DNA from 3 places in the Selenomonas sp. oral taxon 149 str. 67H29BP genome. Region 3 is predicted to be linked to each of the others. Evidence: riboswitches for the same ligand, from Rfam matches in the RefSeq annotation. Region 3 holds a riboswitch; each other region holds the start of a gene.
What was found. A riboswitch is a leader RNA that binds a small molecule or an ion and turns the genes downstream of it on or off. The one in region 3 is predicted to bind cobalamin.

Region 1: it holds a riboswitch for cobalamin, as region 3 does, so the genes downstream of both, HMPREF9166_RS04140 (TonB-dependent siderophore receptor) here and HMPREF9166_RS09440 (methylmalonyl-CoA mutase family protein) in region 3, are expected to answer to the same signal.
Region 2: it holds a riboswitch for cobalamin, as region 3 does, so the genes downstream of both, HMPREF9166_RS01450 (DASS family sodium-coupled anion symporter) here and HMPREF9166_RS09440 (methylmalonyl-CoA mutase family protein) in region 3, are expected to answer to the same signal.

Annotation. Positions count from the first base shown of each region.
Region 1 is NZ_GL397087.1:860,276-870,517, reverse strand. It holds gene HMPREF9166_RS04165 (energy transducer TonB) at 1-418, shown strand, start outside; gene HMPREF9166_RS04160 (TonB-dependent siderophore receptor) at 464-2,440, shown strand; gene HMPREF9166_RS04155 (TonB-dependent siderophore receptor) at 2,619-4,616, shown strand; gene HMPREF9166_RS04150 (TIM barrel protein) at 4,619-5,590, shown strand; cobalamin riboswitch at 5,750-5,986, shown strand; gene HMPREF9166_RS04140 (TonB-dependent siderophore receptor) at 6,272-8,206, shown strand; gene HMPREF9166_RS04135 (ABC transporter substrate-binding protein) at 8,358-9,344, shown strand; gene HMPREF9166_RS04130 (methyl-accepting chemotaxis protein) at 9,775-10,242, shown strand, end outside.
Region 2 is NZ_GL397087.1:295,743-305,984, reverse strand. It holds gene HMPREF9166_RS01455 (ankyrin repeat domain-containing protein) at 1-851, shown strand, start outside; gene HMPREF9166_RS01450 (DASS family sodium-coupled anion symporter) at 1,237-2,646, opposite strand; cobalamin riboswitch at 2,959-3,134, opposite strand; gene HMPREF9166_RS01445 (LysR family transcriptional regulator) at 3,433-4,377, shown strand; gene HMPREF9166_RS01440 (hypothetical protein) at 4,352-5,941, shown strand; gene HMPREF9166_RS01435 (ABC transporter substrate-binding protein) at 6,067-7,134, shown strand; gene HMPREF9166_RS01430 (iron ABC transporter permease) at 7,143-8,156, shown strand; gene HMPREF9166_RS01425 (ABC transporter ATP-binding protein) at 8,153-8,920, shown strand; gene HMPREF9166_RS01420 (YafY family protein) at 9,263-10,242, shown strand, end outside.
Region 3 is NZ_GL397087.1:2,000,879-2,011,120, reverse strand. It holds gene scpA (methylmalonyl-CoA mutase) at 274-2,472, opposite strand; gene HMPREF9166_RS09440 (methylmalonyl-CoA mutase family protein) at 2,472-4,655, opposite strand; cobalamin riboswitch at 5,091-5,319, opposite strand; gene HMPREF9166_RS09435 (G5 and 3D domain-containing protein) at 5,418-6,227, opposite strand; gene pflA (pyruvate formate-lyase-activating protein) at 6,553-7,308, opposite strand; gene pflB (formate C-acetyltransferase) at 7,295-9,544, opposite strand; gene HMPREF9166_RS09420 (MFS transporter) at 9,831-10,242, opposite strand, start outside.

The DNA of each region.
Region 1 (10,242 bases), 1.1 Mb from region 3:
TGCCGCCGCGCCGTCAAAACCGTCAGACGGGACGCAGACGGGGACGGCGGGCAGCGGCGGCGGTGACACAGCGGGGACAGGGACGAAGGGCGGAACATCCGGCACATCGGGCGGCGGAGATGCAGCTCCCGCCGCTCCGCCCGCCCCGCCGGCAGAGCGCGTCGCGGCGAGCCTGCGGGCAGAGGCGACACCTGAGTACCCACAGGAACTCATCGAGGATGATGTCGAGGGCTCGGTGACGGTCAAGATTCTCGTTGCCGCAGACGGCTCGGTCGAGTCTGTCAAGCTCGTCACCTCCTCCGGCTACAGTGCGATGGACCGCGCGGCGATTGCGGCGGGCTATCGCTTTCAGTTCAATCCGGGGGACAATGGACGCAAGGGGGTTTTTCCGTGGACATTTTACTTCCGTTTGGAATAAGGACTGGAATATGAGTATTGCTATCTTTATGGGGGAAATATTATCATGAGACGATGGAAAAAGAAAATACTGACGACGGCAGTCCTGCTCTCCGCACTGACGGGACAGGCCTATGCGGAGGAGCCCGCGGCGGCGACAGACGATCACACGCTCGGCGAGACCATTGTCACGGCGACGCGGACGACGAAGCGTGATGTCGATGTGCCGGCTGCGACGGCCACCATTACGGCAGAGGAGATTGCACGGAGCGGCGCGGCAACGGCATCGGATGTGCTGGCAAAGGCGGATGGGTTTACGTATACCTCCTTTGGACCGAACGGCGCGGCGATGGCCAGCATGACGAACGAGCTGAACATCCGCGGTCTGAAGGGCGGTGCGCTCGTCCTCATGAACGGCAATCCGATTGCATGGCGCGGCAAGTACAATCTGGATCAGATCCCTGCGAGCACGATCGAACGCGTCGAGATCGTCAAGGGCAGCGGCTCCGTTCTCTACGGCAGTGATGCAGTGAGCGGTGTCGTCAACATCATCACGAAAAAAACAATGCCCAACGAAGTGCATGTCGGGGTCGGCAACTATGGACAGCGCAGCTATGGCGTGAGCGTCGGCGATGAGAAATTCGGCTTCTACTATAACTACGATAAGTGGGGGCGGCAGGGCGGTGTCACCAATACTGACTATGCCGTCACGCGCTTTCATGGGTCGACACAAACGGACATCAGCGATGTCATCAAGCGCAATACGGGACTGACCTACCGCATCAATCCGCGCGTGGATTTCCAGCTCGGCTATTACGAGACAGAGGGGACGTATGCGCGTACCTTTACCGCCGTTGATCCGTCGCATAACACCTATCACATCCATGTGGGTGATCCGATGAATCGCCGCACGTACGAGACGAAGCAGTACATCGCGCAGCTGAACTACCACGACCGTGCGTGGAAGGCGAATCTGTTCTTCAACACGGGGACGCTGGATTATGCTGGCGTCGCTCGTTTTTCTGACAACCCCTTTTCCCGTAGGTCGAATGAGCTCTATCATACTCGTGAAAAGAATACGACGTATGGGGTCGATGTGCAGCGTACGTGGAAGGTCCATCCGAGAGCCATGGCAGTCGTCGGCATGGATCTTGCGCATGAGATCTATGCGAAGCTGCCGACACCTGCCAGCACGGAGGACAAGCGGTACGCACGCAACAACTGGGGACTGTTCGGACAGTGGGAGCAGCGTTTTGATGCACGCAATACGGGGATCATCGGTCTGCGCGAGACGTGGACGACAGGGGCGGCACGCGGCCAGAACTACAGCAACCTCAGTGCCTCGGCACAGTGGCTGCATAAGCTCGATGCGAAGAGCAGTGTCTATCTGAACATTACGCAGTCCTTTGTCATGCCGACATTCTCCCAGATGTATACGGATAACGGCCGACAGAAGGCAGCACCCGATCTGCGGCCGCAGAAGGGCATCAACTATGAGATCGGCTGGAAGAAGACGCACGGCGGGCATGCGTGGAAGGCGGCGCTGTTCCACATGGACGTCACGGACAATATCTCTGCGAGCCTACTTAGATCGGGTCAGTATCAGTATACCAATGAGGACTTCCGCAATACGGGGGTTGAACTCTCAGATCGCATCCAAGCCAAGAATGGGCTTTCCTATCGCTGGGGCGTGACCCTGCAGAATCCTCAGGTGAAGAGCACTAAGAAGAATCTCGGCTGGGAACGAAGCTTCGGGCGGGTTCAGCTCACGGGTGGGATCTCCTATCAGCGTGGGAAATGGACGTCCGATCTCTCCGCATCCTATCTGGCGGAGCGTGTCCAGCTGCCATCCAAAGAGCCTGCCTATGAGACGAAGCCGTACCTGCTCACAACGTGGAATACGGTCTATGCGCCCGATGAGAACAGTGAGATCCGTCTGCGCATCGACAACGTCCTCGATCGGCATGACAGCACGTCCCATGCCGGATCGGAGTACTATACGGCGCCGATTAACTACCTCTTGAGCTACAGCTACAAGTTCTGATGCCCTACCGCGCCATGGCAGGAACGGCGCGCAGGCATCGCAACAGCACAGCGGGAGACAGATACAACAATCATGAAATCACTTCGCCCATGTATTTGGGCAGTGATCATAAATATAGTCACAATCTCATAGATGCACTGATGGATGTGGCTTATCAGTGTTTTCTTAAAGAAGGAGAATGGTAATGCAAATGTGGAACAAACAACTTTTGGCAGCGGCGATTGCACTTTCTGCAACGACGGGACAGGTCTATGCGGCGGAGACGGCGGATGCCGATGTACCCGCCGGCGAGGAGGTTGCGACGCATGCTCTCGGTGAGACCGTAGTGACAGCGACGCGGACGAAGAAGCGTGACCTCGATGTGCCTGCTGCGACGACGATTATCACGGCGCAGGAAATCAAGGACAGCGGGGCGGCAAACGCGTCGGATGTACTTGCGAAGGTGAATGGCTTCGCCTATAAGTCCTTCGGCCCCAATGGTGCAGCGATGGGATCCATGACGAATGAAGTAAATCTGCGCGGGATTAAGGGAGGCGCACTCGTTCTTATGAACGGGAATCCGATAGCATGGCGCGGAAAGTATAACATCGACCAAATTCCCGCAAGCAGCATCGAACGTATTGAAATTGTCAAAGGGAGTGGGTCTGTCCTCTACGGCAGTGAGGCAGTCAGCGGTGTTGTTAATATCATCACAAAGAAAAAGGGTACAAACGAGGTTCATGTGGGCCTCGGCAACTATGGACAGCGCAGCTACGGTGTCAGCGTCGGGGATGAGCGCGTTAACTTCTACTATAACTATGATAAATGGGGCAGCAGAGACGGGCTTAGCTATGCAAGTGCATCGACTGCTCGTTTTAGAGGAGAGACGCGTCTGGATGTCAGAGATATCATTAGACAGAATGTAGGGCTTTCTTATCAAGTGAACCCCAGACTGAATTTCCTTTTTGGTTACTATGAAACGGAGGGGAAATATACGAGTGAGGTATCTCAGGCACGGGGAGGCACTTCAGGCTTGCGTGTGGGGGATGTAATTCAAGCCCGTAAATATGAAACAAAACAGTATATTACGCAGCTGAATTATCAGGATGCCAATTGGAAGGGAAGCTTGTTCTATAATACGGGAAATTTGGCATATGAGGGACCTACATACATCATCCGTTCATGGCAGAGAAGGAATAGTTGGTACCATACGCGTGAAAAGAACAGTTCATACGGTATGGATGTACAGCGCACTTGGAAGATGAGTCCAAAATCCACCGCTATATTGGGCTTTGACCTTGTGCACGAAATGTATGCGGCGCTTCCCACCTCTGCCAGCACTCGAAATGAACGTTATTCTCGTAATAACTGGGGGATCTTTGGACAGTGGGAGCAGCGCTTCGATAAGAGAAATACTGGTATTTTCGGACTGCGCGGGACGTGGACAACGGGGGCTCCACGCAGTCAGAACTACAGCAACCTCAGCGCATCTGGGCAGTGGCTGCACAAGCTCGATCGTGAGAACAGCCTATACCTGAATATCAGCCAATCCTTTGTCATGCCAACCTTTGCACAAATGTATAACGATAATGCTTCACAGCTGCCTTCACCGAATCTGCGTCCACAGAAAGGCATCAATTATGAAATTGGTTGGAAGCAGAATCATGATAGACATACATGGAAAGCTGCAATATTCCATATACGTGTTAAGGATAATATCACTCCTCACATTGACGATCTGACAAATCCGGTGCGCTACTATACGAATGAGGAGATGCGGAACGTTGGAGTGGAACTTTCCCATGAGATTCGGGGAGCAAATGGCTTCTCCTACAACTGGGGGGTAACGTGGCAGAATCCGATGACAAAGAATACTGAGAATAAACTTGGATGGGTGCGTACATTTGGAAAAGTTCAGCTGACAGGAGGCGTGAACTACCACAAAGGAAAATTGACATCTGCGCTCACTGCTTCTTATCTTGCTGATCGTGTACAGACGCCAAACAGCAAGCCCGCATTTCGTTCTAAACCGTATCTGCTCACGACATGGAACACAGCCTATGCACCCGATGAGCACAGCGAGATCAATCTGCGCATTGACAACGTGCTCAACCGTGATGATACAGTGGGGCACTCAGGGACAAAATATTATGTTGCACCGTTCAACTTCCTCCTGAGCTACAGTTACAAGTTCTGACCATGCTTACCTTAACCAATCTCTCCAATGCGGACTGCGATGTGGAGCATATCCTTCACGGCGATACGGATGCTCTTCCTGCCATCCTGCAGGAACCGGGGCTTGACGGCATCGAGTTCATGCTCTGTGCGCCGTGGGATCGCACGTTGTTTCCATCCACGTACATCAAGGGGGTACATCTCCTGTTTTGGCCGACGTGGGTTGACTTTTGGCGTGGGGATCGGACCGCACTCATGGCGGAGTTCGGCAGTGAGGACAATATCCGAGGCTACTACGGCTCGTTGGATGTTGCCGACTGGGTGGAGGGCTGGCGGGAGAATCTGCGGCGGGCGGCAGAGTGTCAGCCGCAGTATCTCGTCTTCCACGTTGCACATAACTGCACATCGGAGATGTATACGCGCATGTTTTCTGTCACGGATGAGGACGTCGTTCGCGCGGCCATCGAGCTTGTCAATGCGATTGCCGGCGAGATACCGAGGGGCTGCAAACTCCTTTTTGAAAATCTCTGGTGGCCGGGACTGACCTTTCAAAAACCGCAGCTCGCCGCTGAGCTCTTGGAGCGCGTCAGCTATCCCGACACGGGCTTCATGTTCGACACGGGACATCTGATGAACACGAACTTGGATCTGCAGAGCGAGGCGGAGGGCGCGGCATACGTGAAAAAGATCTACCACGAGCTTGGAGAATTGGGAAAGCGCGTCTATGGCATTCACCTGCACCAGTCCCTCTCAGGGGCATATACGCGGGAGATGATGCGTCGGCATGTAGGATGGAAGACATCGCTCGACTGGCAGGCGGCGATGGACTACGTCATGCATGTCGATCAGCATCAGCCGTTTCATACCGATGCGGCACGCCGTATCGTCGAGACTGTCCAGCCAATGTATCTCGTTCACGAGTTCCAGCATCGTTCCCGTGATGATCTGGCGAGTAAGCTGCGCATACAGCAGCGCGCCGCAGCGCACGACCGATAGATTCAGGTTCACTGCATGGTGTGTCTTTTCCCTTTTATCGAGCACTGCTTTGTCATGTATTCGTAGTGCCCTATATCGGGATTTAGTGTTGTTGGTATGTTTGCGCTTGACAAGACAATAAATTCGTACTATAGTACAATAGGTTGAATTACTGGAAAACTGAATATTGTCGAGTTAGGTGTCAAAGACTTAATAGAGAATTCGGTGAAGGCTCTATGGCCGTATGCCATGCAGACCGATGCCGAAGCGGTCCCGCCACTGTATCAGCGAGCGAGCCTGCAGGGCGTGCAGAGATGATCTGCCGCCCCGATTTGCCACTGGAGGAATGTCCTCTGGGAAGGAGCAGGTGAACGATGACCTGGAGCCAGGAGAACTGCCTAGTTATGAATCACTGCTTGTACCTGCGAGTGACGGGGAAGGGATTCTATCGTGAGCGTATATTGTGCGCCCAAATCATATTTTTTCGTGAGTCTATCCCCTTTCTGTATCGCAGGAAGGGGATTTTTATTTCCATGATTCATGCCATGCATCAAAAAGATGCGTCAAGATGCTTGTGCCGAATTTATCAGTGTTTCCTGAATATGCTTTTCTCTGACTGACGAAGTGCATCCCTTCGCAGCAGATGAATAGATGGTGTATTGCCCTGCAGTAATGTGTAATGTTTTAGGAGGAGATTACGAGATGAAGCGATTGGGTTCAAGGAAGAAGCTAGGAGCTGCTCTGACAGCAGCCCTCAGTGTAAGCGTGCTGTCCATGGGCGGGCATGCATTCGCAGCCGATGTGAGTGATACGGCAGATGAACATACTCTGGGGGAGACGGTCGTCACGGCGACAAGAACCCCGAATAAGGAACTCAAGACGGATGCAAATATCACGGTGATTACAGGCAAGGACATCGAGCGCCGCCACTACACCGACCTCACGCAAGCACTGCGCGATGTACCGGGTGTTACGGTCAATGCGTATGCACCGGCGGGATATAACAACAGCAATAAATTCTACATCAACGGGTCGGAACATGTGGTCCTTCTGATCGATGGTGTCCGCCAGAACTATGCGGGGGGCTTTTCGGCCTCTTTGGCATCTGCGATGAAGGATCTTAGCGGCATCGACCGCATCGAGGTACTGCACGGCTCGGCGTCAACGCTCTATGGATCGGATGCGAAGGGCGGCGTCATCAACATCATCACGAAGAAGGCATCGGGGATGAAGACGACGCTCGGCATCGGCTACGGCAGCTATGGGCGTCAGCAGTACAGCATCGCGAATGCGGGCGGTGAGCGCGGATGGGACTGGCGCATCAAATACCAGAAGGATAAGAGCGGAGACTTCAAGGACGCACACGGCGATACAACGCCGTCGAAGCTCGATGCAAACTCCGTCAGCCTGCATCTTGGCAAGCAGCTGAGCAAGGCCTCCTATCTTGCGTTTAATCTGCGTTCGTATAAGGACTCGGATCGCTATCAGGCACTCTATGAAAAGCGGCAGGGGCTCAATGTCAATCGTGGAAACTATGATTATTTGGATGGTGATTTGATCTGGAACGTGCAAATCGATGACACAACCAAGAATCAGATGAGTGCTTCGCGCAGTAAGTATGCGTATGATCTTACCAGTCACTACATTGATGGGTGGACACTTTTGCCGGCGCAGTCGTTTGATGAGTACGATATTCAGACATGGAGGTTCAGCGACCAATTCGACAAGAAGCTCGGCGATCATCTATTGACAGCGGGCTTTGAATTCACAAAGGATGATACGACGATCAAGAACCGCGGCGTTGTGAGCATTGATGATCGTACGCTCATCAATCGCTCCTTCTATTTGCAGGATCAGTGGAACATCCTTCCGACGCTGAAACTCACAGCGGGTATTCGTCATGACAGCAACTCGTCCTTTGGCAGTCACAACAGCCCGAGTGTCAGCCTCGGCTATGACATTGATCCGATGACGCACGCCTATGCTTCTTACAGTGCGTACTTCATCACGCCGACGCCGAATGAACTTTATGCGCCGACATACGGCAATCCAAACCTCAAGCCCGAGTCCGGCAACACGAAGGAGATCGGTATTGCCCGTGACTTTGGCAGAGGTTTCAGCCTCACGGCGAGCTACTTCAAGCGCCACTCGAAGGATCGTATCGGTTACCATCCTGTGACATACGTGAACATCAATGTCGGCGATGAGGATGCCCATGGCTGGTCGCTGCAGCTCGCGAAGCGCGTTGACTCGCATCTGCGCGCGCGCCTCGGTTATACACGGACGCATGTCGGCAAGACGGAGCAGAGAGGCGTGAATGCAGACGGTTATCTGCCCGAGGATCAGTGGAACATCGGTGTCGACTACCGCAACCGTGCATTCGATGCGTCGCTGCTTGCGCGCGGGATCGTTGGACGCCCGGGACCGGTACGCGGTGCTTTCCCGACGGATAATTACTGGGTCGTCGATCTTGCGATGAACTATCAGATTGCCGACGCAACAAAGGTATATCTCAAGGCGAACAACATTTTCAACCAGTTCTATGCCGAGCATTCGAATGTAAAGTGGGGCGCTCCCGGAGAGTGGTGGACGGCACCCGGACGCAACTTCATGGTCGGTGTGGAGCAGAGCTTCTAACGTTTCCTTCCGGCAGCGTTCCCATGTGGTGCGTCGCTCGGGTATCTCATAACTTTATAACACAGTAACTCCCCTTTCTGCGCTGTAGAGAGGGGAGTTTACAAAATAATGAGGCAAGTTTCATGAGAGGGATAAAAGGAGTTGTGGAACGATGAGCAGATGGCTGCGTGCAGTGATGCTGCCGTGCATATTCATGCTGTTATTCTCTTTGACGGGCTGTGGTATTTCGGACAGGCAGGCTCAGAACACCTACAATGTTACTGATGCGGATGGGACGGTTGTGTCTATTTTGCATAAGCCTCAACGGATCCTGACGATTGGCGCGAGCAGTGATGAGATGATGCTTGGCCTTGTGGAGCCGAAGCGCATGGCTGCCATCAATGAGACTCTTGCCAATACAGAGGATACGAATATTCCATGGGTACGTGAAAAAATCTCAAATGTTATTTCTCGCAACCCATCAGTGGAGGAAATCGCTGCTTTGCGGCCGGATCTCGTTGCTGTTCCGGAATGGCTGCCGAAAGAGAATGTCGATGCAATACGAGACCTGAATATACCTGTTGTTGTATTCAAGTCAGCAGCCACCATAGACGATATCCATGAAAATATACGCTTGCTTGCTGCGGCTGTTGGAGAATCGGAGCGCGGGGAGAAGCTCATTAAGAAAATGGAAGACAAACTTACTGAGCTCCAAGAGAAAATTGCCTTAGTGCCGGAGGAGAAGAAACACAAGCGTATTGCGCTTATTTCCATTATGCCAAATTATGGCGGCGCGGGGTCTACCTTTGATGAACTCTGTCGTTATACGGAGTCCATCAATGCAAAGGCTGCAGCAGGGAATCATATGGGACAGGAGATGACAAAAGAGCAGCTTATTGCTGCGAATCCTGACTACCTCTTCTTCCCCAGCCACGAAAACGCGGGGTCGCGGGAAGAAGGGTTTGGCAAGCAGTACTTAGAAGACCCTTCGCTGGCGCAGATGACGGCCATACGGGAAAAGCACATTGGACATCCGTGGGCGCGATATGCCTACAATGTTTCTCAAGATATTGTATTTGGCATACAAGAGACTGCATGGATTCTTTATGGCGATGAATTCCGACTGTCGCGACAGGAGTTTTTGACGGCTGTGGAGTAAAGGAGGTTCTGATACATTCGATGATACCCCCGTGACGTAGTTTTTGCTGCTCGTACTTTGACGGAAAATCCTCCACAGAGCACCACGCTGCATTCGGAGTACCACACATTCAGACGAAAAAACGACACTGATCTGGCGAATGTCATTTTATCGGCGGCCATTTTAAGGAAGCACTGATAAATTCGGCACGCCCATCTTGACGCATCTTTTTCGCCCGCTTTTCGTTAGCAAATCCTCCACATAGCCCTCGCTATGCGTCCGGTTTGCTGCCTCAATCGGACAAAAAATCTACGCCAATCTGGCATACCTCATTTTATCAGTGTTTCCTTAACTTAGGGCGGTGCATCAGGCCGAAGACTTTTTGCTTGCATATATAGGATGATATGGTACAATAAATCTAAGGTTGAGAAATGTTTTTGGAGGGAATGCAATGTTGGACAAGAACAGTGCCGCTGCCGGTGATACACAGGATTTTGCAGGGAAGATTCAGGGAATTATTGCGGGGCATGAGAAGAATGAGCTGTTCTCAAAGCTGCATGACAGCGAGCCATACGCCGCAGAGCTGAATGCACTGATCGACTGTGTGAACGAGGAGCTTGAGTATCAGCGCTTTCGTCTGCGTACGGTCAACGAGGCAATCAAATCCGGTATGTGGTACATGAAGATCAATCCGGATTTCAGCATTGCCTATGCAATCTGGTCGGATGAGTTCCGCCGTATGATCGGCTTCCGTGACGCATCGGACTTCCCAAACACAATCGAGTCGTGGAGTTCGCGTCTGCACCCGGACGATGTGGAGGGAACGTTTTCCTCCTTCAACGCCTGCATTCGGGATCTCACGGGTCATACGCAGTACAATGCAGACTATCGTCTCAAGGTTCATGACGGCAGCTATCGT
Region 2 (10,242 bases), 1.7 Mb from region 3:
CCGAGGGGTATTCAGTTTCCACGGAATATCAAATAACAGATTCTACCTTTATTGATGGGCCTTCGTTGAGCATGACTCCGGCCCCTGTTCTGAACATTATCATCGACACAGATGACGTAAAAAAAGATTATGGAGCTCACGATTTGCTCAGCTGGAACAGATATAAACGAAAGGACATTTCTTATGGATGGGACGAAATCAAGGATTATTTTACGACGCTTTCTCTCAAGGATATGGAGCTACTACACGGCGAGAAGATAAATCGCTTTACAGAGAAGGATATATCACTATTTAAGGCCTGTGATAATCTCGACATAGATGCCATACGGATTGCAATAGAAGCCGGTGCAGATGTACTGGCGATAGACCAAGACGGTGGGACTCCGGTCTATAAATGTGTTGAGGCTGTCGCAGATGATTATTTGGATGAATGTGATCCTAGGAAATCCATGGACGATGTGGAACGAAAAATTTCCCAGATGCAGAAGTGCGTTGATTACCTTCTCGAGCATGGGGCTGATATCAATTTATACGGATTTGGGTGTCTGTGTACTCCGCTATGCGAATCGGTATATATTCCAGACGCTCGTATTATGGAATTTTTACTAAGCAGAGGGGCTGACCCTAATTACAATACGGATTTCGATTCTATGTGCAGTACGAAGGATGAGTGGCATATTCGGTCATCGGCGTTAAGCATGGTTTATGATGAGCTGTCTGTTGTAGGAGAAAAATACAACGAGGAACAAAAAGAATTGTTGTTGGCACATGGTGCAGAGCTATTTATAGATGGGTTCAATCCAAAAACCGGAAATATGGAGGAAACCTATGAAAATGGCAATTCGTACTGACAGCTGTGATAGTTCATACTGCTTAGTCAGCTGTACTTCATTACAAGCATATGGCAGAGCGATTTGATGAAGGTCAACCTATCACAGGAAAATAGGATGTCCGTCCGTACGTCTGAACGAAGAAAAACTCTATCATACAAGAGATCCCAGTCACTGTACTAGCGTTTGGGATCTCTTGTAGTTTTGCAAAGAATCATTAGCCATTTTCCCCTACACTAAGTCATAATTCTCTTATTCTGGAATTATATCAAGAATCAGTTACAAGAGGATATTATGACAGACTCAGGGAGCCTAAAAGAGTTTGTCGTCCTGTTTACGGGCAACGAGGGAGGGGAGAATGGTATATAAAAAGCCCCCACGTAGGGGGCTGCCAGTGATTTACTATTTACCAAAGGCCCAGGACTTTCCACCATGCCGCGCCGATTGTTAGGTAGATCAGCGTCGTAATGGTCGTCATGATGAAGCCGTTCTTCCACCATTCGCTTTGCGAGACATAGCCTCCGCCAAAGTAGATCGGGGCGCAGCCGTTGCCGTAATGCGTGAGGGAGATCGGCACATCGGCGAAGATGCCGAAGATGATGGCGACCAAAAGGGGCGGTGCACCGACGCTGACGCTGACAGCGATGAATGCCGCATAGAGGGCACTGATGCGTGCCGTGACACTGGCGAAGGCGTAGTGGATGTAGGTGTAGAAGAGCAGGATGATGAGGCAGGAAATAAGCCAACCGAAGCCGAGCGAGGAAATCGCCGCGCCCGCACCATTGGCGATCCATGTGATGATGCCCGATTTTGCGAGAGCCGAAGCGAGTGTCATCAAAGAGCCCATCCAGAACATCGCGTCCCATGCACCCTTTTCCTGGATGACGTCCTGCCAGTTGATGATGTCGAGTATCAGCATGAGGCAGACTGCGCCCATGGCAACGGGTGTCGCGTCGATGTTCGTGAGGCCGGAGCTTGCCCAGAGTGCGAGAGAGACGACGAAGATGACGGAAAGTCCCTTTTCCGCAAGGCTCATCGGCCCCATTTCGTAAAGCTCACGCTGTGCCAGATCCTTGGCGTCGGGAATACGCACGAGTTCGGGCGGCGAAAGTTTCATCATGACATAGGGGACGAGCAGGAGCGCGATGAGTCCCGGCACAATTGCAGCGCTCGCCCAGCCCATCCACGTGACCTGAACGCCCAGCGTCTTCTCGGCGAGCGCCACGCAGAGCGGGTTGCCCGCCATCGAGGTCACGAACATCGTGCAGGTCACGGCGTCTGTATGGTAGCCGACCTGCATGAGGTAGGTGCCGATGCGGCGTGCGCTCTCACCGGGTTTTGAGCCTAGAGCCTCCGCGAGTGAACGCACGATTGGATAGAGAATGCCGCCGCCGCGCGCTGTGGCCGAGGGCGTTGCGGGCGAGATCACAAGCTCGCTCAGGGCGATGGCATAGCCGAGCGACAACGCGCTCTTGCCGATTGCCTCGATGATGCGGAAAGCGATGCGTTTGCCGAGTCCGCTCTTGATGAAGCCGCGGGAATAGAGGAACGCACAGACGATCAGCCAGATCGTGCTGTTGCCGTAGCCTGCCAAGGCATCGGACGTCTTTAGCAGGCCTGCCCATGCGGAGAAGGAAATCGCGATGAAGGCCACCGCGCCGATCGGCAGCGGATGCAGGATAAAGCCCAGCACTGTCGCGATAAAGACCGCAAGCAAATGCCAGGCAAGTGGTGTGACTCCGTCAGGAACCGGCAGGAACCATAGGATGAGTCCGACGCCGATCGTGATGAGTGCATTTCTTCTCTTCGTGTTCATGTGTTCACCCCATCAAAAATATGAGTTCTCCGCCGCAGTCCCCTTTTGCCGAAAGCATTTCCTGCGACGCCCATGGAAGCTGTAGATTTGCAGAGCATACGTCCGAGGCCGGCGGGAAGAGGGCAGTTCTGCGTCCTGAACGTTCACAAATAAAAGCAGCCCCTTTCTGCAAATGAGAGAAGAGACTGCAAAATATCCTTGCCTTGCCGCGTGCAGCGTCACAGCGCATAAAACCGCCGTCGAAAGGTCACCGCAAAGATGCGGATCGATCCAGCGCAAGACACAGATCCCCTTCCCGTCGCTCGCAGGTCAGACGGTGATCGTCGATCAGGCAGTTCTCCTGGCTCCAGTTCATCGCTCCTCTGCGCCTTCCAAAGTTTCCTCAGTGACGTTTCCTGCAGATTCGCTCGCTGACACAGTGGCGGGACCGCGCCGGCTCTTCCGGCTTCTCTATTGAGTCTTGCGACACCTGATTCATCAGTATGCTGTTTGTCGTGATGATGGCTTCCGTGAGGAAGAATATCACTGCTTCTGCCTATTGTCAAGAGAGAGGCGGAAGGAGTCGAATCATCGGCTTGACTGTACGCGCTGATTGACGTTTAGATGTTTGAATACGCGGTGTTTTATGGTAGAATGAGCGTCGAATATACCGGCCTTGGCAAAGGTGTTTTGTTGCGGCAATTTTGTATGTTCGACTTTTTATGTGTCCAATTTCATTTTACAATGAACGAGTTCTTCTCTACATTTTTTTGAGTATTTCGTACTTGCCAATAAGGATAGATACGGATGGAGCTAAAGATATTCACGACGTTCAAGACAATTGTACGCACGGGCAGCTTTACAAAGGCGGCACGTCTCCTCAGCTACACACCATCAACGATTACATTCCACGTTGCGCAGCTGGAAAAGCTCGTGGGGGTACCGCTTTTTGAGAAAAGTGGGCGGCGCATGATCCTGACAAAGGCGGGCGAGGCACTGATTCCATATGTGGACGAGGTGCTTGCTGCGGTGAAGAAGATCAAAAGCTTTCAATACGGCATTGCCGCCTATCAGGGGACACTCACGGTAGGTGCGCCGGAGTCGCTGCTCTGCTTCCGTCTGCCCCCACTGCTCCAACATCTTCATGCACATGCACCGCGCGTCGATCTGCGCCTGCGTTCACTCACGAGCCGTGATGTTGTTGCGTCACTCAGTGAAGGGAAGATCGATGTCGGTCTCGCGTACACGATTCAGGAAAGAGATAAGGAAAGTCTCGCATTCTGGATGTTTGAGGAAAATCCCGTGCATTTCTACACCTCGGTTGATGCGGCTGTATGGTGCCCGAACTTTCGTGAGCGGGAGATGGAGATCAACGAGATGCCGCTGATCACGATGCCGCATCCGGGTGAGATTCGGCAGATGGCAGATGACTATCTGCGGCAGCGGGGGATCTCGTTTACGAATATGATTGAGCTGCGAAGCACGCAGACCATCATCAATCTGGTTGAGAACGATATGGGGATTGCGCTACTGCCGGATCATGCGGTGCGGGAGCGCATGGCTCTCGGCCGGCTGTCTGCCGCGCAGTCGGATCCGATGACTGTCACGTCATACTACGGGGTTCATCGGAATAAATGGCGCAGCCCTGCAATGAATCTTTTTCTCGAAATCCTTGAGGAAGAGAGTGGACTCTCGGGTGGGGAGGCACTGCTGCGTTACGGGGAGGATGCGGATGCAGCCAATCGTCGCTGAGGACATTAAAGACTTTGATACGAGCCTCGACAGACTGTGGGCACGACGCGATCTCGTCGTCGTTGCGGCAGGGGCACTCATCTGTTTTCGCTCCATTTACCGGCGCGCACGGCAGATCGGAGCACTCGGGCAGTTCCGCTATGCTGCCGTGCGGGCAGAGGATTATGTGCTCGGAACGGCGGAGGAAGCGATCCGAGATGCGGTGCGGGATGCCGCACGCCTTCCTGGCACACGCGCGGTCGTGATCTATCTCTCCTGCCTCGACATCCTCACACGCCCAGATTTTTCAGACATCGAGCGCACACTTTCTGCGGAGACGGGCTGCATCGTGCGCTGTTTCTTTCGCGGGCCTCTGGCAAAGGCGGATGGCATCCGTCACGAGACTGCAGAGGAGATCCTCGCCGCACTGCCGCCGGAGGAGGGGGCGGTCACGGCATCAGCCCAGCTGCCGCCGCCGATGAGCGATACGGCAGGCGTGGCGGATTTCCTGCGGGAAGAGGGCTCGGCGCATGTCCTTGTCACGCCGTCGGGCTGCCGCAATGCGCTCGCACGCATGGATCTCATGCCGGGGCGCAGCGATATCTATGCGCTCATACCGCAGGCAGAGGACTACATCTTCGGCATGGAGGAGACTGCTGCCGCAGAGACCGGTGCGCTTGCGGCAGAGGGCGCGTACCGCATGGTGCATCTCCTCAGTTCGCCGGTGCCCGCGTTTATGGCGATGGAGACGACGCCTGTTCTGCAGGCGGCGGAGGAACATGGCTGCCGCGCATGTGCCTCACCGACGGACGACTTTCATGATGCCGTGTACGGTGCTGCAGAGGCGGCACTTCGTCTTGTGCAGGAGGCGGCCGACGGATGGCGGGAGGCGGGACGGACAGCTCTCATCCTCGGGTACAGTCCGCTGCTGTTCGGCGATATGGCGCAGCTGGATGCCCCGATTGATTTTCTCACTGCGTACGGCTGCAATGTGTGCATTGCAGGACGCGATGCACTGACCGAACGCCCTGCGCTGGTCTGGCTGGTATCTGTTGCCGGTGTGTCTGCGGCGGAATGGCTGCACAGGGAGTGCGGTGTGCCCGTTGTCCGCAGCCTGCCGCTCGGGGATGCCGGCCGGACGGCCTGGCGGGCTGAGATCGCTGCGGCGCTCGGTTTGCCCTCAGAGGGCACATTTGCGGAGCAGACAGCGGGAGATATGCGTGCGGATAAGATCCTCATCATCGCCGATCCGATTGCTGCCGTAGCCATTGCTTATCTGCTTCGTTCATATGGGTTTTGCAATATCCACAGCGCAGCCTATGCGTGGGGAGAGGAGACAGCAGTACTTTATCGGCAGGCAGCCGATACCGACGTGCTCGTCTTCCGTACGGCTGCAGACCTGCAGTCTGCATGGAATGCGGCAGATGCTGTCATTGCCGATCCTGCGCTGCTGCCTGTGATGGGGGAGAAGCGTATTGTTCCGCTGCCGTCGGGGCTGCTTTCGGGCAGAGATGCTGCAGGAGAGGGAAGTGGTGTACTTGGCGCGGACTTCACTTCGCTATTACAGGCACTTCTGAAACAATAATCATTCGAAAATATTGAAGTGTTGTTTCGAATTTATTCAATTGCATTCGATTAAAGACTATGATAACCTTTCCGTCAATTGATAATCTCGGGCGGATATTTAAGTGTAGGCAGAAATAGGAGGACATGATGACACATCGTTTTTCATTCGGTTTTCTTGCAGCGCTGATGCTTCTCTGCTCCGTGCTCGCAGGATGCGGATCGCAAGAGGCCGCCGCGCCCAAGGCGGAGCGGGTTGTGACGGACACGACCGGACGCGAGGTGCATTTGCCGGGAGAGGTCAAGAGCATCGCCGTTGTGCCGATTCCGTGGGCATCTGTTGCCTTTGCGGTAGACGGTTCGGCCGACCGCATTGCGGGCATGCACCCGTCGGCGAAGGCGTCGTATGAGAAGTCCATGCTCAAGGTGCTTGCGCCGGGGATGGCGAATGCCGCAACAGACTTTGTCGGGCAGGACTTTTCCATCCACATGGAGGAACTCGGCAAGCTGAACCCAAGCGCCATCATCGTCTGGAACTATCAGGAGGATGAGATTGCGCAGCTCGAGAAGCTGAAGGTCCCCACGATTGCGCTGAAGTACGGTACGTTGGAGGATGTTCAGCAGGGCATCCGCGTCATCGGTCAGGTGTTCGGCAAGGAGGAACGCGCCGAGGAGCTTGTTCGCTTTCAGCAGGACATCATGGCGTATTTTGAGACGAAAAAGGCGGCACTCGAAGGCAAAGCAACGCCGAAGGTACTCTACCTGCGCGATCGCGATCTCAAGGTTGCAGCGGGCGGAACCGTCAACACGATGATGATCGAGACGGCGGGCGGCGTGAACGTCGCAAAGGATGTGCAGGGACAGTGGACGCCGGTCACAATGGAGCAGATCGCTGCGTGGGATCCCGATGTTATCATCCTCAGCAATTTTGACCCGATTCAGCCGGCCGATCTCTTCGAGGATAAACTTGAGGGACAGAACTGGAAGAATATCAAGGCGGTGCGCGAGGGGCGTGTCTACAAGGCTCCGATTGGTCTGTACCGCTGGGATGCACCCTGTGTCGAGACACCGCTGATGATCAAGTGGATCGCGCAGAAACTGCATCCGGATGTTTTTAATGACTACCGTCTGACGGATGATCTGCGCGGCTTCTATGAGAAATTCTTCTCATACACGCTGACGGATGCCGATCTCAAGATGATTCTGCACGAGTGAGCTGCCCGATGAAACGAAGCAATGCAGCTCTCTGGACGATCATGACGGTGCTGCTCATCGTTGTGTTCTTCCTTTCTCTTGCAGCGGGGCGCTTTGCGATCGAGCCGACGGCTGTCTGTGACATTCTCATGCGCGCGGCCGGAGGCAATGCGGGGACGGATATGGCATCGACCGTCGTTCTGGAGCTGCGCCTGCCGCGGACGCTCCTCGCCATGCTCGTCGGCGCGGGGCTTTCGCTCTCGGGGGCTGTCTACCAGGGCATTTTCCGCAATCCGCTTGTCAGCCCCGACGTGCTTGGTGTCTCAAGCGGTGCAGGGTTCGGTGCCGTGCTTGGCATCCTCCTCTGGGGGACAGGCACGGGGACTTCGATCATCGCCTTTGTCTGCGGCATGGCAAGTGTCGGACTCGCGTACTATTTCTCGCGCAGCCGTGGCTCTGTCTCGATGATGTCGCTCGTGCTCTCGGGCATCATCATCTCGTCGATCTTCTCCGCGCTCATCTCGCTCGTGAAATATGTCGCGGATCCTTATGACAAGCTGCCCGCTATTACTTATTGGCTCATGGGCAGCCTTGGCAAGGCGGACTTTGATAAAATCCAGATCATCGGGCTGCCGATGATTGCCGCAGGGGTGCTCCTGATTGCGATCCGTTGGCGCATCAACATCCTTTCGCTCGGCGAGGAGGAGGCACGCAGCCTTGGTGTGAATCCTGCGAGCATCCGCAACATTGCCATCGTCGCGGCGACGGTGCTCACGGCGCTCTCAGTAATGGTCTGCGGTATTGTCGGTTGGGTCGGGCTCGTCATTCCGCATATGTGCCGCCGCATGGTCGGCGTCGATCATGCGCGGCTTTTGCCCGCTGCGTGCTTCACGGGGGCGATCTTCCTCGCACTCGTTGACATTTGCGCGCGGAGTCTCCTTGCGGCAGAGCTGCCAATCGGCATTCTCACGGCACTCCTCGGCGCACCGTTCTTTGCCTTCCTGCTGAAGCGTACGCGGGAGAAACAGGGGGATTGGTCATGATTACGGTGAAGAATGCCGCCTTTTCCTACGACGGCAGAAATGAGCTGTTCTCCGATCTCTCCTTCTCCCTCGCGGCGGGTGAGGTTCTCACCATTCTCGGGCGCAATGGCATCGGCAAGACGACGTTCCTGCGCTGTCTGCTCGGTATTCTGCCATGGACGCGCGGGGAGTGTCTGGTGGACGGGCAGCGACCCGACCCTGCTGCGGTCAGCGATGTGATCGGCTATGTGCCGCAGAGCCATGCGCCCGCCTTTCCCTACACCGTCTTTGAGATGGTCATGATGGGGCGTGCGCGGCGCATCGGACTCTTTCGGACACCTGCGGCGGCAGACCGCGCACGCGTTGCGGAGCTGCTCGATCTGGTCGGCGTTCTGCCGCTCGCGGATCGTGCGGCGACCGAACTCAGCGGCGGACAGCTGCAGATGGTCTACATCGCCCGCGCACTTGCGGTCGAGCCGAAGCTGATGATCCTCGACGAGCCGGAGGCACATCTGGACTTTCACAACCAGATGATTGTCCTGCGCCTGCTGAAGAAGCTATCAACAGAGCAGCACATGACCATTGTCATGAATACGCACTCGCCCGAGAATGCGCTCAAGATCTCGGACAAGAGCCTGTTCATGCGGCGCGGGGAGCACCTCTTTGGGCCGACAGAAAGCTTGCTCAACGAGGAGAACCTTCGTCGGTTCTATGACATCGACTGCCGCGTCACGGAGACACGCGTTGGGGATAAGGTGCATCGGGGGCTGTTGACGCTGTTGTAAAAGATTATTTTCAAGTTATCAGCGTTTTTTAGCAAGAATTGGATATGGAATCAGCCTTCGCGGAGAAGTAATTTTCCGTGAGGGCTTTTTTGATGGAGGTGAAGCGATACCGAGAAAACCGAAACGACCATATTGCATGACGGGGTGTCCGAATCTTATAGACTGAAAGTGCTGCTGTTGAGGGGTACACGAGAAAATATGCAGCGCCATATCGTGGAGTTGAGATTGAGGTCGATGGATTATTTCTCCATTTATTTATATGCGCATGGAGAAATGTGCAAAAAAATGTATATCACCTGTGCTATACTCTCTGTGTAATCAAGACGAGAGGGAGATAGCGCGATGTACGGTGCAAACAAGAAAATGTTGAATCTGCTGATTCTAAAGGTGCTGCAGGAGCACTCGGATGTAGACCATCGGCTGACACAGGGCGAGATTATCCGTCTGCTGCATCTGCAGTACGGGATTACCTGTGATCGTCGTTCGGTGCGCAGCAACATTCAGTCCCTGCAGGATATGGGCTACGACATCGCAACACGCGGCGGATGTTGGCTCGTAGAACGGGACTTCGATGATGCCGAGCTGCGCATGCTGATCGACAGCGTGCTGTTCTCGCGGACGCTCTCTACGGCGCAGGCAAGACGCCTCGTTGAAAAGCTGCGGTCATTCGGCAATCGCTACTTTCATGCGAAGGTGGCGCACATCTCGAATCTGCCCGAACTCGCACATGCGGACAACAAGCAGGTGATGATCACCCTCGACGTGCTCAACGATGCCATCGAGGAAAAACGCAAGGTGCGGTTTACCTACAACACCTATGGGACGGACTTCAAGCTGCATCCGAAGAGCAGTGTTCCGTACATCGTCAATCCTTATCAACTTGTTGTAAACAACGGTTGGTACTATCTCATCGGTAACTACGATAAATACGATGACGTATCGCACTACCGCATTGACCGCATCACGGCGATTGAGATGCTGCCAGATGCGGCAAAGCCGAAGAGTGCTGTGCGTGAGTTCGCTCGTGGATTCAGCCTCCCGCGCCACATGGCAGAGCATATCTATATGTTCGGCGGCGAGAGTGTCACAGTGAAGATGCGGACATTTCCCTATATGATGGATGCGCTCGTTGACTGGTTTGGCAAAGACTTCCGCATCATGCAGGAGGAGGACGATCAGATGATTGTTACGCTTTCGTGTAATGAGGCAGCGATGCAGTACTGGGCACTGCATCGCTGCCTGTATGTTGAGATTTTAGAGCCGCAGAGTCTGCGTACAACAGTTCGTGAGAATCTGCGGCGGATGGCAAGCATGTATGAGGG
Region 3 (10,242 bases):
GGAAAAATTATGGCGTTGATATTTTCTGTATTGTATAGACGTGCAGTTCCCCTGAGCAAACCCTAGAGAAGCAAGCGGAAAAGAGGACACGTTCTGCCCCCTGCGGATTTTAACCGTTCAAGCGGAGCGCGTTTGGAATCCGCAGGTGTTTTGGCAGATAAGTGTCCGACCGCTTGCGTAACGAGGGTTCTGCGAAGGGGCACGCACGGCAACCATTCTGTTGTATGGCGGCAAAACGCCGCCCTCATGCAGAGAGCGGCGCCGCTATTTGCCTTATCCTGCGGCTTCTTCCTTCGCGCGTGCGATGAGAAGGGTCAGGAGCTTGATGCCCGCCTCGGGGATGTTCGTACCCGGTGCGAAGATCGCAACCGCGCCGTGCTCGTAGAGGTTGTCATAGTCCTGCACGGGGATGACGCCGCCGATGCAGACCATGATGTCATCGCGGCCGAGCTTCTTCAGTTCATCGACGAGCTGCGGCAGGAGCGTGTTGTGTCCCGCTGCGAGGGAGCTGAACCCGACCATGTGCACGTCGTTGTCGACCGCGTCCTGCGCTGTCTCTGCGGGCGTCTGGAAAAGCGGCCCCACGTCGACGTCCCAGCCCATGTCGGCGAAGGAGGACGCGATGACCTTCTGCCCGCGGTCGTGTCCGTCCTGTCCCATCTTCGCGACGAAGATACGCGGACGGCGGCCCGTGAGTTCCTCGAACTCGTCCGCCATCTCACGGGCGCGGTCAAGCTCGGTCTTATCCGTAAACTCGGAGGAGTAAACGCCAGAGATCGTATGAATGACCGCCTGGAAGCGTCCCGAGACCTTCTCCACCGCATCGGAGATCTCGCCGAGCGAGGCGCGTGCGCGCGCCGCATCGACGGCCGCCTCGAGGAGGTTGCCGTTGTCGCGGCTCTCTGCCGCCTTCGTGATGCCCTCAAGGCATCGGCGCACGTCGTCTGCGTTGCGCTCTGCGCGCAGTTTTTCGAGACGTTCCACCTGTGCCTGGCGCACCGCTGTATTGTCGATCGCGAGGATCTGCAGGGGATCTTCCTTTTCGAGGCGATACTTGTTCACGCCGACAATGCTCTCCAGCCCAGAGTCGATCTGCGCCTGACGGCGTGCCGCCGCCTCCTCAATGCGCATCTTCGGCAGTCCCGTCGAGATCGCCTTTGCCATGCCGCCGAGGGACTCGACCTCCTGGATGTGTGCCCAAGCACGGCGAATGATCTCGTTTGTGAGTGACTCGACGTAGTAGGAGCCGCCCCACGGGTCGATGATCTTGCAGACGCTCGTCTCGTCCTGAATGTAAAGCTGCGTGTTGCGTGCGATGCGTGCCGAGAAGTCCGTCGGCAGGGCGATCGCCTCATCGAGCGCATTCGTATGGAGCGACTGTGTGTGCCCGAGTGCCGCTCCCATCGCCTCCATCGCCGTGCGCGCGATATTGTTGAACGGATCCTGCGCTGTGAGTGACCACCCCGAGGTCTGGCTGTGCGTGCGGAGCGCCATCGATTTGTTGTTCTTCGCGCCGAAGGACTTGACAATCTTCGCCCAGAGAACGCGCGCCGCACGCATCTTGGCAACCTCCATAAAGTAGTTCTTGCCGATCGCCCAGAAGAATGAGAGACGCTTCGCGAAGTCGTCAACGGCAAGTCCCGCCTTGATGCCCGTGCGGATGTACTCAAGACCGTCCGCGAGCGTGTAGCCCAGCTCGATGTCCGCCGGCGCACCGGCCTCCTGCATGTGGTAGCCGGAGATGGAGATGCTGTTGAACTTCGGCATATACTTCGTCGTGTACTCGAAGATGTCGCCGATGATGCGCATGGACATCTCCGGCGGGTAGATGTAGGTATTGCGCACCATGAACTCTTTCAGAATATCGTTCTGAATCGTGCCCGCCATGATCTTCTTATCGACGCCCTGTTCTTCGCCCGAAACGATGAAGAACGCGAGGATCGGCAGCACTGCGCCGTTCATCGTCATGGAAACGGACATCTGGTCGAGCGGAATGCCCGAGAACAGGATGTTCATGTCCAGCATGGAGCAGACCGAGACGCCTGCCTTGCCCACGTCGCCGACCACGCGCGGATTGTCCGCATCATAGCCGCGGTGCGTCGGGAGGTCAAATGCGATCGAGAGTCCCTTCTGCCCGGCGGCGAGGTTGCGCCGATAGAAGGCGTTCGACTCCTCGGCCGTCGAGAACCCCGCGTACTGGCGCACCGTCCACGGACGGAACACGTACATCGTGGAGTAGGGCCCGCGCAGGCAGGGCGGAATCCCGCTCGCAAAGTCGAGGTGGTTCATGTGCGCATAGACATCGTGATCGTAGAACGGTTTCACGGGGATGCGCTCCATCGTCTTGTGTGTGAGTGCCTCAAACGTCCGTCCCGTACCGCCTTCGAAAAGGGCGCGCCATTCCTTGGAGTCTGCGGACGGGCTTTCGCCGAGGCTCATGCCCGTGAAATCCGGGTTCGTAAAGCCTGCCATTACGCAATCATCCCTTTCTGTTTCTGGAGACCCTCAAGGATCTCATAGCAGTTCGCGCGGACGGAGATATATTCGTCAATGCCCGCTTCCTTGTATGTCTCAAGCAGATCCTTCGGCGCGGCGCCCGCGAGAAAAACGCGTGCCTGCGGCAGCACCTTGTGGAGCTTTGGTGCAAGGGCAGGGACGATCTCGGGATAGGTCGCATCCGTAGAGCAGATGACGACGGCATCCGCACCGCTTGCACGCGCCGCCTCCGCTGCCTCATCGACGGTCTTAAAGCCGTCGTTGCCGAGTACCTCGAATGCACCGACCTGCAGGAAGCCTGTGGTAAAATCTGCGCGCGCCTTGTGCTGCGGGATAGGGCCCATGTTCGCGAGGAAGATCTTCACATTGTCATCCTTCGCTGCCTTGTAGTCCTCTGTGCGCCGGCGCAGCGCCTCAAAGCGTTCGCTCCAGCGATGCGGGGCAATCGCCGCGACCGTCTCCGCACCTTTCCCCGCCGTGAGCGCCGCCATCAGCTCGGCAATCGTCGCCCCCGCAAGCGCCGCCTCAACAGCATTCTGAACGGAACCATCTGCCTTGAACGCCGCAAGTGTCTCGTCGCGGTGCTTTGTGTCGATGTCGGAGAGATATGCTTCGATATCTTTCGTGCGCTGTGCCTTGAGCGCTGCCGTATCCTCGGCGCGTGTCTCGAGCAGCGTCTCCGTCATGTTCGGATACATGTTGTTGCCGACAATACGGTCACGGCGCAGGTCGGCATTCTTAAAGCGGTCGGCGAGCACCTTCGCGATGCCCTCCTGAACCGTGCCTGCACGCAGTGCCGCAGCGATGCCGCCCTCTTTCTCGATGCCTTGGAACGCCGCCCAGATTTTTTCCTTCATCTGGTGCGTCAGCGTCTCAACCGCCCACGAGCCGCCGGCGGGGTCGATCGGCTGCAGGAGACCGAATTCCTCCTGGAGCATGATCTGGACGTTGCGCGCAATGCGGCGCGAAAACTCATCGCCCTTGCGGATGGGTTCATCAAACGGCGCACTCTCAAAGGAGTCGATGCCGCCGACAACCCCCGAGAAGATCTCCGTCGTGTTGCGGAGCATGTTGACATACGGATCGTAAACGGTCTTGAAGAAGAGTGCGGGGCGCGCATGGATACGCATCTTCTGCGCCTCGGCATTCCCGCCGAAGGCCTTCACGATCTGTGCCCAGAGCGGGCGCACAGCGCGCAGCTTAGCGATCTGCAGGAAGAAGTTTGCCCCCATTGAGAACGCAAAGGCAATCTGCGATGCCGCCGCATCGATCGTGAGGCCCCGCTCACAGAGGGCGCGCAGATACGCCGTCGCCGCGGCGAGAACTGCCGCGACCTCCTGTACATCGTTCGCTCCGCCGCTGCTGTAGACATCGCTGCGCACGAATACCGTACGCAGATGCGGTGCGTTCACCGTCGCCCAGCGCGCCGCCGCCGCGAGACTGTCATAGTATGAGTCAAGGGACGCGGGCAGTTTCCCGTCCGTCACAAGAGTGCCGATGGGATCTGCACCGACAATGCCCCGCACATTCTTCATATCCTCGCCTGCTGCACGGCGTGCCGCCGCGACGAGCGCGAGCAGGGGCACGGCATTTGCGCCCGTGTAGACGTAGAGGGGGAACTTCGCGAGGTCAAGTCCCGTGAGGAGGACGTGCATGTCCTCGACCGTCGTCACACTCGTCCCCGTGTCGCCGACCTTCTCCGCCTGACGCGCATCCACACCGGCGCGCGACGCCGTATCGAGCACAATGTGGTAGATCGTTGCGCCCTTGTCGTTCTCATGGCGCAGGAGTTCGTTGTTCTCCGCCGGGAGCGTCTCGTCACACGCCTGCGCGATGCCCCACGGCTTGCCGATGTAGCCCGCCGCATCCACGCCGCGGAGATAGTCCCCCATGCCGGGCATAACTCCCTTCGGCAGGATGTCCTCCGTATGCTTCCGCGTGTACATGGGGTCAAAGGTGAACCCCTCATAGGTCTTCGTGAACATCTTCTTTTCGAACGGCGCGCCCTTCAGGAGTGCCTCACAGGCGGCTTTCCACTCCTCATCCGTGGGCGGCGTGAATTCATCGAGCGGAACATCGGGGAAATCCTCAACATCCGCCGATTTCTTCAGAAGCTTCTGAAGTTCCTCGTCGCTCGACCGCTCTTTTTCTTCCGGCATAGTACGTCCTCCTTTAATTTATTCCGGGAAGGCTCTGTCAGTTCAATGGATGAACTGACATTATGATAAAGCAACCAATGCAAGTTTTGGACACGATTGCTAACCCTAAAAAAAATCGCCCTGAGCTTCCACCCTCAGAGCGTTCCCTCATCACGAGGGAAAAACGAGAACTGAAAAGATGAGCAATGTTTCCCCAAGGAGCAATGCTCCTTCATCCCGGGGAAATCTCTGCGCATGTTCCCATACGTGCGCACAGATCTCCGCAGGATCGCGCAGGGAATCGAGCCTTGCATAGAAAAAGCCCATCCCGCAGCAGCAGAATGGGTCTTTTTCGGTATCGTCACTCAGTTCTCGTGTCGTTTGGTCGCGGCTGCGCCAAACTTTATATCAAGCGAACGAATCCGCAAAATCTCCATCCCCATCACTCGCAGGTCAATCGGTGATTGTTAATCAAGCAGGTCTCCTGGCTCCAGTTCATCGCTCCTTCGCATCTTCCCGGGGGGCTTCCCCAGTGACTGCCGGCTCGCGCTGGCGTGCGAATTTGCTCACTGTTACAGTGGCGTGACCGCTCCGGCTTACGAGATCATATCTCCCTACCGGATTCCCTATGAAGCATTAAGGCTTTGCACAGCAAAACCTCTGCACTTGATCCAATTTCTATATGTAATTTTTATGGTACGATAGAATAGTACCACTGAAAGCACTTCTTGTCAATAAAAAAGAATCACTGTGTGAATAATTCCACAGTGATTCTCTCTTTTGTTACTCGAGGACGTAGACCTCAACCGAGCGCCGGCCGAACTGGATTGCCTCGTCATAGCTCTCCATGCAGAGGTCAATCGTGTTGCCGACGATCGCCCCGCCCGTATCCGCAGCGATTGCCTCGCCGTAGCCCGGGATATAGAGCCGCGAGCCGAGCGGAATGACGTTCGGATCGACGGCGACAACACCGCGGCGCGCCGCCATGCCGGTCGCCGTAATGCCGCTGCCGCCCCCGTCACTCGGGAGATAGGCGGATGCGTGCATTGTATAGGCTGCACGATAGCGGGGAATCCCCCGACTTACGCGTTCGGCCTCGCGCTCACGCGCGCGCCGCTGCTCCGCCGCCTGCTCATTCTCTGTGAGCTGTATTGCAAGGTTTGCGGTGACTGGTGTATCAACACCGGGGTTCACATCAACCTCGTTCATATTGTAGCCATACTCTGCCACAACGTCGCCGACGGTATGTCCGCTCGTCATAACCTGCTGCGTATCGCCCCAGAAGGAGATGGTGACGGGCACGGCGCGCCGTACGGAGATGTCCGTACGCGGCGGATCCTTGCTCTCCTGCACCTCGTAGGTGTCCTTCTCGCCGAGCGTAACGCCAAGTTTTGCAAAAATATCGTTAGGCTGCGTCTGCACCGTCATGTCGTTGATCGTCTCTCCATCGACATGCACACTCACGCGGTGCATATTCTTCGGCAAGCCGTTCATCGTGAAGCCGCTGGACATCAGCATCATGCCCGCCAGCGCCGCACAGAGCACCGTGTTCTGCTTCTTTCTCACAAATGTTCCTATGCTTTTCCACTGCATAGAATCCCCCCTTTGTTGGAGGTATTTTCCCACTTTGACCTGAATTTTTCATGAAGAATGGGATGTGAGTTAAAATTGAGAGCGATTTTCCGAGTTTGCGCGCCACTTTGCTAAAAAATGCAGTACAGAGCATCGTGCTCCATACCGCAGTTTTTTTATGGAATCGCTGATAAAATGAAGTCCGTCAGATTGGCGTAGATTTTTTCGTCCGAACGAGGTGGAAAACCGGACGCAGAGTGGTGCTCTGTGGAGGATTTTCCGCTGAAGTGCGGGCAAAAAAGATGCGCTAAGATGGCGGTGCTGAATTTATCAGTGCTTCCATTATTTATCTGCTGCGCGGCAGGTCATTTCCCCCGCACAGGATTGCCTCGGCGCGCGCGATCTCCTCGGCCGTCGGCACGGGCGTATCCCCGAGCGGGTACGGCAGATGAAGTGCCTCATATTTGTGCCGCGCCATCGCATGATAGGGCAGCACCTCCACGCGCTCGACCGTTCGCAGCGTCCCGATGAAGTCCGCCAGCCGGTGCAGGTCATCGGCATCCGTCGTCCATCCCGGCACGAGCACGTGACGGATCCACATGCTTTTCCCCTGCTCCGATAGGTACCGCGCGAGTGCCAGTACCGGTGCATTGGACGTGCCCGTCAGCGCACGATGCTGCGCGGGGTCGATGTGCTTGATGTCGAGGAGAAAGAGATCAGTGAGCGGCAGCAGCGCCCGAAACGCGCTGAAAAAAGGCTCATCCTCGGTAAAGGGGCCGCCCGCCGTGTCGATGACCGTGCTGACCTGCTGCTCCTTCGCCAGGCGAAAGAACTCCGTCACAAACGGGAGCTGCAGCAGCGGCTCGCCGCCGCTGACGGTGATGCCGCCGCGCTCCTTCCAGTATGGACGATAGCGCAGTGCCTGCCGCAGCACATCCGCCGGCGTTCGCTCCTCGCCGCCCCCTAGCCCCCATGTCTCGGGGTTGTGGCAGTACTGACAGCGATAACGGCAGCCCTGCACAAAGACGATGAAGCGGATGCCCGGCCCGTCGACCGAGCCGAAGCTCTCCGTCGTGCTGATTCTGCCTTTACATATGCTCATGGAAGGTACGCGAAATCACATCCTGCTGCTGTTCGCGCGTCAGACTGATGAACTTGACGGCATAGCCCGAGACGCGGATGGTAAAGTTCGCATAGGCGGGATCCTCGGGATGCTCCATGATATGCTCGAGAGTCTCGCGCCCAAACACATTCACGTTCAGATGATGTGCCCCCTGATCGAAGTATCCGTCCATGGCGCTCACAAGGTTCTGCACGCGCTCGTCCTCATTGTGGCCGAGCGAGGCAGGAGTCATGCTCTGCGTGTTCGAAATGCCGTCGAGCGCCCAGTGGTACGGCAGCTTTGCCACGGAGTTGAGCGAGGCGAGCAGCCCGCAGCACTCCGCGCCGTAGCTCGGGTTTGCGCCCGGCGCGAGCGGTGTCCATGCCCTTCGTCCATCCGGCATCGCGCCCGTGTACTTGCCGTAGACGACGTTCGACGTGATCGTGAGGATCGAGGTCGTCGGTTCGGAATGACGGTAGGTGTGGCGCGCCTTGATCTTCGAGAGGAAGGTCTTGAGCACCCATTTCGCAATCTCGTCCGCGCGGTCGTCGTCGTTGCCGTAGCGCGGGAAGTCGCCCTCGACCTCGTAGTCCACGACGATGCGGTCGTTGTAGATCGGCTTCACCTTCGCGTACTTGATCGCGGAAAGCGAGTCAACAACATGCGAGAAGCCCGCAATGCCCGTTGCGAACGTGCGGCGCACATCCGTGTCGATGAGTGCCATCTCGGCCGCCTCGTAGTAATACTTGTCGTGCATATACTGAATGATGTTCAGCGCGTTCACGTAGACGTGCGCGAGCCAGTCCATCATGCGCTCATACTTGATGATGACGTTGTCGTACTCAAGGTACTCCGTGCGGATCGGGCGGTAGGCAGGACCGACCTGCACGCCGCTCTTTTCGTCCATACCGCCGTTGATCGCGTAGAGGAGACACTTTGCAAGGTTCGCACGCGCACCGAAGAACTGCATCTCCTTGCCCGTCTGCGTCGCCGACACGCAGCAGCAGATCGAGTAATCATCGCCCCACTCGGGCTTCATCACATCGTCGTTCTCGTACTGGATCGAGCTTGTACGGATGGAGATGCGCGCCGCGTAGTCCTTAAACTTCTCCGGCAGCTTCGAGGAGTAGAGCACGGTGAGGTTCGGCTCGGGAGAGGGGCCCATGTTCTCAAGCGTATGAAGGAAGCGGAAGTCATTCTTCGTCACCATGTGGCGGCCGTCCATGCCGATGCCCGCCATCTCGAGCGTCGCCCAGATCGGATCGCCTGAGAACAGTTCGTTGTAGGACGTGATGCGTGCGAACTTCACCATACGGAACTTCAGCACAAGGTGGTCGATCAGCTCCTGCGCCTCTTCCTCGGAGAGGAGGCCGCGTGCGAGGTCACGCTGAATGTAGATGTCGAGGAAGGTCGAGATGCGTCCGACGCTCATCGCCGCGCCGTTCTGCGTCTTGATCGCCGCGAGGTAGCCGAAATAGAGCCACTGCACTGCCTCACGTGCATTCTGCGCCGGCTGCGCGATGTCGAAGCCGTAGCTCGCCGCCATCTCCTTCATGCCCTTCAGCGCACGAATCTGCTCCGCGACCTCCTCGCGCTGACGGATCACATCGTCGCTCATGATGCCGTCGCCATAGTTCAGGAGATCCTCCTGCTTGAACGCGATGAGGTGATCGATACCGTAGAGCGCGACGCGGCGGTAGTCGCCCACGATGCGCCCGCGCCCATAGGTGTCGGGCAGTCCCGTGATGATATGGCTGCGGCGTGCCGCGCGGATCTCGTCCGTATACGCGTCAAAAACTGCCTGATTGTGCGTCTTATGGTACTTTGTAAAGATCTCGTGAAGCTTCGGGCTGACCTTGTAGCCGTAGTTCTCAAGAGCCTCCTCCGCCATGCGGATGCCGCCGTACGGCATAAATGCCTGCTTCAGCGGTTTGTCTGTCTGGAGACCAACCACCTTTTCAAGGTCTTTATGTGCGGGATCGATATAGCCCGGGCCGTATGCCGTCAGCCCCGAAACGACCTCCGTCTCCATGTCGAGAACGCCGCCCTTGGCACGTTCCTCCTTCTGGAGTCCCTGCACGCGTGCCCACAGACGATTCGTCGCATCCGTCGGCGGCGCAAGGAAGGACTCGTCGCCGTCATACGGTGTATAGTTGCGCTGGATGAAGTCACGGACATTGACCTCCTCCTGCCACACGCCGCCTGTGAATCCATCCCAATGTTTGCTGTGCAGCATAATATACCTCCTGTTATTTATTATTGAGGAAATCCCTCATTCGGTACTTTTATGATACTTGAATCGCATTCACTTTTCAATATATTTCAGAAGATAAACGATATCAATATTTTTCATGAAAATCATAAAAAAATCATATAGGTTCTGCAGCAAAAAAGACAGACAGCATCCGCCGTGCAAATTTCCCGACGCAGGCAGTTGTATGCCTGCCCCACGAAAGGCTGCTGCGGAGTATCGTCGCCGTCCGCTATGACCGCAGCATTCCTCATGAGCTCATAAGATAGAGCTATTCCCGCTCCGACTCCGGCTCCGGCGTCACGAATGCGAGAAGAGCCGCCAGCGGTAGCGCGATGACAGAGACGAGGAGTGCAGGCGCGAGCCCGATGTGGTCGCCGAGTGCCGCCGTCGCCGCGACACCAAGGCTGCCGAGGCCAAACGACATGCCGAGCATCATCCCCGACGCCATGCCCGCATTCTCGGGGAGCGCCTGCTGTGCCCAGATAATCGAGCTCGGCTGCGGTGCCATCAGCATAAATCCTGCGGCAAAGAGCAGGATGCCGCCCACGATGTCTGCACTAACATGAGTGAAGTAGTAGGCGCATGGAAGAATCCCGAGGAGGAGCGCCCCCACGATGATTCTGCGCCCCGAAAGCACATCGGCGAGGTTGCCGCCGACGAGACCGCCGATCATGCCGCCG